DNA from 3 places in the Comamonas sp. NyZ500 genome. Region 2 is predicted to be linked to each of the others. Evidence: predicted binding sites of a transcription regulator. Region 2 holds the regulator's gene; each other region holds the start of a gene.

Region 1 (2,263 bases), on a different contig from region 2:
GCCATCGTCATCGTGATCTTTCTGGTCAGCTATGTGGTGCCGCAGGTGGCCGGCGTGTTTGCCGGCACCAAGCGTGCGCTGCCGTTTCTCACCGTGGTCATGCTCGGCATCAGCGACTTTGTGCGCCACTACGGCTGGTTCATGCTGGCCGTGCTGCTGCTGGCTGCCGTGGGCTTTCGGCTGGCGCTCAGGAACGAGGCGTTTCGCGAGCGCTTCGATGCCCAGTGGCTGCGTCTGCCGCTCATAGGCCGGCTCTCGCGCAGCTATAACGCGGCGCGCTTTGCCGGCACTCTGGCCATGCTCGCCGGAGCGGGCGTGCCCATTCTCAAGGCCTTGCAGGCCGCGGCCGAGACGCTCAACAACCGCGCGCTGCGCGCCGATGCCATGGATGCGCTGGTGCTGGTGCGCGAAGGCGCGCCACTGGCCTCGGCCCTGGCTCAGAAGAAGCGCTTTCCGGGCCTGGTCGCCATGTTCGCCCGGCTGGGCGAGCAGACGGGCCAGCTGCCGCTGATGCTGCAGCGTGCCGCCACCCAGCTGTCCACCGAGGTCCAGCGCCGTGCCATGCACCTGGCCACGATCCTCGAGCCGCTGCTCATCGTCGTCATGGGACTGGTGGTCATGCTCATCGTGCTGGCCGTGCTCATGCCCATCATCCAGCTCAACCAGTTCGTCAAATAGGCCGGCGGTGGGGAAGCACCCACTCCAGCTTGGCGCAATTCTTGCTTTCTTTTAGTGCATTGCGGTTTTTTTCCGCAATTTCGCACCAATAAATAGCAAATTTCAGCTGGAGCGTTTTCATGCAAGCACTAAAACAGGGCGCGGATGCCCTGTTCATTCTGATGGGCGCCGTCATGGTCCTGGCCATGCACGCCGGTTTCGCCTTCCTGGAACTGGGCACCGTGCGCCGCAAGAACCAGGTCAATGCCCTGGTCAAGATCCTGGTCGACTTCTCGGTCTCCACCGTGGTCTATTTCGCTCTCGGCTATGGCGTGGCCTACGGCACGCACTTTTTCGTGGGTGCCGAGCAGCTGACGGCACTCAACGGCTATGGCCTGGTCAAGTTCTTCTTTCTGCTGACCTTTGCCGCCGCCATTCCCGCCATCATCTCGGGCGGCATTGCCGAACGCGCCAAGTTCTGGCCCCAGCTGATCGCCACGGCCATGATCGTGGGCCTGATCTACCCCTTCTTCGAGGGCATTGCCTGGAACCAGCATTTCGGCGTGCAGGCCTGGATCAAGGCGCTGACCGGCGCCGAGTTCCACGACTTTGCCGGCAGCGTGGTGGTCCATGCCGTGGGCGGCTGGATCGCTCTGGGTGCCGTGCTGCTGCTGGGCCCGCGCAGCAATCGCTACCGCCAGGGCGGAGCGATTGCGGCCACACCGCCCTCCAGCATCCCCTTCCTGGCGCTGGGCGCCTGGATTCTGATCGTGGGCTGGTTCGGCTTCAATGTGATGAGTGCCCAGAGTCTGGACAAGATCTCCGGTCTGGTCGCCGTGAACTCGCTGATGGCCATGGTGGGCGGCACGCTGGCCGCCCTGGCGGTGGGCAAAAACGACCCGGGCTTTGTGCACAACGGCCCGCTGGCCGGTCTGGTCGCCGTCTGCGCGGGCTCGGATCTGATGCACCCTCTGGGGGCACTGGTCGTGGGGGCTGCCGCCGGCGCCATCTTTGTCTTCATGTTCACGCTGACGCAGAACAAATGGAAGATCGACGATGTGCTGGGCGTGTGGCCGCTGCACGGTCTGTGCGGCGCCTGGGGCGGCATTGCAGCCGGCATCTTCGGCACGCAAGCGCTGGGCGGGCTTGGCGGCGTGCATCCGCTGGCCCAGCTCATAGGCACGCTGATGGGCGTGGCCTGGGCAGCGCTCGGCGGCCTGCTGGTCTACGGCCTGCTCAAGAAAACCATGGGGCTGCGCCTGAGCCAGGAACAGGAATTCGACGGCGCCGATCTGTCCATACACCATATCAGTGCCACGCCAGAGCGCGAAGCCAACTGGTGAGGGCGCGGCGGCCTGCGTATCATCGAAGCTTGTCTGCACATCCGCTCAAAGCCGTACCGCCATGGCCATGACCCTGAACGACAAGCTCGTCGTCGCCATCTCCTCGCGAGCCCTGTTCGATTTCGAGGAGGAAAACAGCCTCTTCGAGGACAGCGACCCGGCAACCTATCTGCGCCTGCAGCGCGAGCGGCTGAACGTGCCTGCCGCGCCCGGCGTTGCCTTCTCGCTGGTCAAGAAGCTGCTGGCCTTCAACACCGAGGCAC
Region 2 (2,263 bases):
ATGTGATGACCCCCACGCTCCCTCACTTTGTGTGGTCGCTGTCCCCGGAAGGGGCCCTGACCGGCTGCGCCGGGGTTTGCCCTGGGGCGGCCCGGCGGCAAGTCCATAGCACTGCGCGCGTTTGCGATGATTGTCTGGGAGCCGCGCCTCGATGAAGCCAGGTCTCTCGCTACGCGTTTCGCAGCATTTATCGCTTACGCCGCAGCTGCAGCAATCCATTCAGCTGCTGCAGCTCTCCACCCTGGAGCTGGCGCAGGAAGTCGAGCAGATGCTGGTCGACAACCCTTTTCTGGAACGTGCGGGCGATGAGGCAGAAACTGCGGGGGATGCTCCTGTAGATGTAGCTGCTAGCGCCAGTGAATACAGCACTTCAGATGGTATTCATGCTGAAAGAGATGCATCGCAAGCGCAACAAGCTACTGAAACGGTAGCGGAGACATCAAACCCCGAAACCCCGGAAACGCTGAACTGGGAGGCCGACGGCATGGACGGCCAGGACGGGGAATGGGGCGGCGAATCCAGCAGCGAGTGGGATACGCCCTCGGCCAGCAGCTCCACGCGCAACCGCGACGGCGATGACGAAACCGATGCCATCGATCTGGCGCGCGAGCACCAGAGCCTGACCGACTTTCTGCACCGTCAGGCGCTGAGCCTGCATCTTGGTGCGGCGGACATGGCTGCACTGCGCTTTCTCATCGAGTCGCTCAGCGACGACGGCTATCTCGAGGATTCCCTGCAGGAGTTGGCGCAGAGCCTGGCTGGCGACGACTTGGAGGAGCGCGAGGAGCTGGAGCAGCACTTTGCCATTGCGCTGAAGCTGCTGCAAAGCCTGGAGCCCGTGGGTGTGGGCGCGCGCGATCTGGCCGAGTGCCTGCAGCTGCAGCTGCGCGATCTGATCCGCACGGCCGAGGACGAGGGCACGACCGAGGCGCATATGAGCCGGCTGCTGCTGGCGCAGGCCATCTGTGCCCAGCCCATGGACCTGCTGGCGCGGCGCGATCTGCGCAAGCTCACCAGCCTGTGCGGTGCGCGAGAGGAGCAACTGCGCGAAGCCATGGCCCTGATCGCCAGGCTGGAGCCGCGTCCGGGGCGCCGCTTTGTCGACGTGGAACGCCATATCGTGGTGCCCGATGTCATCGTGCGCCCGGTGCGGTCCGGCTCGGGCCGGGTGGACTTCTCCGTGCAGCTCAACCCCGAGGTCATGCCGCGTCTGCGCGTGCACGACATCTATGCCGGCGTGCTGCGCCGCCACAAGAACAGCGACGGCCATGCGGCGCTGCAGCAGCAGCTGCAGGAGGCGCGCTGGTTCATCAAGAACATCCAGCAGCGCTTCGACACCATCTTGCGTGTTTCCGAAGCCATCGTGGAGCGGCAGAAGAACTTCTTTGTGCATGGCGAGCTGGCCATGCGCCCGCTGGTGCTGCGCGATATCGCCGACACCCTGGGCCTGCACGAGTCCACCATCAGCCGCGTGACCACGGCCAAGTACATGGCCACGCCCCAGGGCACTTTCGAGCTCAAGTATTTCTTCGGTTCGGGCCTGGGCACGGAAACCGGCGGCAGTGCTTCCAGCACGGCCGTGCGTGCGCTGATCAAGCAGTTTGTCGATGCCGAAGATGCCAGAAAGCCGCTGTCGGACGCCAAGCTGGCCGATATGCTCAAGGAGCAGGGCATCGAGTGCGCGCGCCGCACCGTTGCCAAATACCGCGAGCAGCTCAAGATACCGACGACCACGCTGCGCAAGGCGCTGTAGGGCACCGCAGAAACAAGAAAGCCGCTGATGCATCGCACAGCGGCTTTCTTGTTCTGCATTTAGGGCGGGAGCCTTGATAAGGCATTCCTCAAGCAAGGGGCAGCGAGCAAGAGCCGCCCTTGCGGCGATGCTGCCGTCCCCCTTGGGGGCGCCCGGCCAGGGGAAGGCGCGTAGCGCCTCAGGGGGTTATCAAGAAACCAACCACCAGATAAACCAGACCAGCACGCCGATCATCAGGCCGAACTTGAGGATCTTGTAGAAGGTCGGATTCCAGTCACGGAAGGCACGGCGGTACTTGCCCGCATAGAACGAGATCTTGAACAGCTTGCTGATCATGCCGCGCGGATCGCCCTCGTTGTTGGGCGAGCTGGCGGCGGCCACCACGTTCTTGCCCAGCCAGTGATTGAGCCACTGGGCAAAGCCATTGGTCATGGGGCGCTCCACATCGCAGAACAGCACGATGCGATTGCCTTCCGAGCGGTTCTCGGCCCAGTGCATAAAGGTCTCGTC
Region 3 (2,263 bases), 180 kb from region 2:
CGCTGCAGCAGCAACTCGCCTTTGAGGATGCCGTTGACCCGCTCGGCCAGCGCATTCTGGTAGCAGTCGTACCCATCGGTCATCGAGCAGTCCAGGCCGTGGCGCTGGTGGATGCTCTGGTAGTAGCTCGAGCAGTATTGGATGCCCCGGTCCGAGTGGTGCACCAGGCGCTGGTGGCTTTGGCGGGCACGCAAGGCCATCTTCAGGGCCAGAGCCATCGGCTCGGTTTGCAGGCTGTCATGCACATGCCAGCCCACTATCTTGTGCGAGTAGGCGTCGGTGACCAGGCTCAGGTAGACGAACTTGTCGGCCGTGGGCAGGTAGGTGATGTCGGCCACCCAGACCTGCTCGCTGGCCCTGGCGCACACCTGCTGATCGCCCGCCTTGAGCAAATTGGGATGACGATGAAACCGGTGATGGCTGTCTGTGGTCTTGTGATACGCCCGCCTTACGGGCACCAGCATCCGGGCGTTGCGCAGCACATCGAACAGCGCATCGCGCCCCAGACGCATACCCGCCTGCCCCAGGGGCTCGCGCAGCAGATGGTGCAACTTGCGCGTACCCAGCCTGGGCTGGCGAACCCGCCGATCGCGCACCATCTGCACCACCGCCTCGGCCCGGCTCTCACGCTGGGCGTGGCGCTGTTGACCCTGGTAGTACGCCTGTCGACTCAGCCCCATGCAACGGCAAGCCCTCGCCACGCTCAGCCCTTGGACGAGCCGCTGCGCGAGGACTTGCCCGAAGGCTTTTTTACGACGCGCACTCCATAGTCCTTCTTGAGAACATCCAGCATTGCTTCGAACAGCTGGGCCTTCTCGTTGGCCTCTTTGAGCTGCACTTGCAAGGCTTTGATCTGTTGCTCGGGCGTCAGTGCTGGGGGGGTCTTGTCAGGGGGCATGGCTGCACATGATGCACCACGTCCCCAACCTTGGCGACCGTGCTTGCGCAGCCACACCAGCACCGTCGATCGTCCCTGGATCCCGTAGCGCGCCTGTGCTTGCCTGTACGTCAATTCGCCTTTTTCCACCTGCTCGACCACTGCCAGCTTAAAAGCCAGCGTGTAATCCCTCTGGGTTCGCTTGGAGCCTGATTCCATGAGACCTGCCTTTTTCCTTCAAGAAAAGGTGTCAACCTCGGGCAGGACGGGTCACAGGCATCAAAAAAGCCACTCTTTCGAGTGGCTTTTTGCAAGGTGTTCAGTGAATGATGACTGGCTGCTGGGCCAGGCCCGTGTAGGTGTCGAGAATTTCCTCCACCTCCTCCTCGGTGGGGGCGTCCTGCTGCCAGGCAAGGATCTGCTTCTGGAACATTTCGGCCCAGGAGCCATCCAGATACACCTCCTTGCCCGAGCGCTTGTCCACGATTTCAAAGCCGTGGCGCGGCAGTTGGTGGGCTTGCTCGGTCTCGGCCTTGGCTTTGCCTGCCGGAACGTCTGCCTCCATATCGGGACGCAGATGGAGCACCGCAAAGGATTCAGAGTCGTAAAGCATTTGCATGGTGTTCCTCCTTTCACTTCCGTTATGAGCATGCCTGCCATGGATATGGCGACAGGGTGCCGCATTTCAAGGTGGAAATGCCTGCTCTTGGCACTTGGGCACAGTATTCCATGGATTTGACATGGTTGTGGGCAACCGGCTTTCCCGATCTGTAGTAGGCAAGTCCTTGAATGGCGCGACAGCGTTCAGCCCGAGCCGATGCAGGTTGCAGGCCTTGGCTGGGAGGTGAGTGAGCGCTTGGGGCGCGGTGCTCCCGGGGTTTACGCCAGGGGGGGCAGCATGGAGGCTATCGCGGCGCGGGCAGATATTTCTTGAGCTGCAGGTCGACAAAGTCGTCCTGTCCCTGAGTGAGCTTGATGCGCACGGGCAGGTATTGCATGGACGGAGCCAGCCAGACCGAGCCGCGCTGGTCGCTGCTGCTTTTGCCGGGCAGTTTGTCCAGGCGCAGCGCCATGACGCTGCCAAACGGCAGCTCCAGCGCCTCGCTGGCACCCACGCGGAACTGCCAGCGCACGGCCGAGCGTGCGCTGCTGGTGGTCAGCTCTATCAGCGTGCCTGGCGGATATTTCTCTGGGGCGGCGGCCATCAGGGCCGAGAGCTGCAGAAACACGCTGAGGCGGTCCTGCACTCCATCGCCGATGGCCGCATCGGTCTGGCCGCCGCTGTAGTGCGCCTTGCCACTGGCCACATCAAAGGCGGCGGACTGGGTTTTGCGCCCCTTGTCGCTGAAGTTGAGCGGTTGCAGGCCCTTGGGCGTGATCAACCCC

What was found. The regulator sigma-54, encoded in region 2, starts transcription at its own class of promoters, with help from an activator protein. The targets are predictions, from matches to a motif close to TGGCANGNAANCTGCTTT.
Region 1: JAO85_RS09010 (ammonium transporter) is a predicted target of sigma-54. The motif match lies at 709-726, and genes of this name have one in related genera.
Region 3: JAO85_RS06910 (DUF3567 domain-containing protein) is a predicted target of sigma-54. The motif match lies at 1,694-1,711, and genes of this name have one in related genera.

Annotation. Positions count from the first base shown of each region.
Region 1 covers NZ_JAEIJE010000004.1:235,744-238,006, forward strand. The annotation lists gene gspF (type II secretion system inner membrane protein GspF) at 1-678, shown strand, start outside; gene JAO85_RS09010 (ammonium transporter) at 798-2,000, shown strand; gene JAO85_RS09015 (5'-nucleotidase) at 2,062-2,263, shown strand, end outside.
Region 2 covers NZ_JAEIJE010000003.1:438,557-440,819, reverse strand. The annotation lists gene lptB (LPS export ABC transporter ATP-binding protein) at 1-6, shown strand, start outside; gene JAO85_RS07780 (RNA polymerase factor sigma-54) at 152-1,753, shown strand; gene JAO85_RS07775 (aspartyl/asparaginyl beta-hydroxylase domain-containing protein) at 1,943-2,263, opposite strand, start outside.
Region 3 covers NZ_JAEIJE010000003.1:258,428-260,690, reverse strand. The annotation lists one part of gene JAO85_RS06915 (IS3 family transposase) at 1-739, opposite strand, end outside; one part of gene JAO85_RS06915 (IS3 family transposase) at 739-1,096, opposite strand; gene JAO85_RS06910 (DUF3567 domain-containing protein) at 1,197-1,496, opposite strand; gene JAO85_RS06905 (DUF3108 domain-containing protein) at 1,783-2,263, opposite strand, start outside.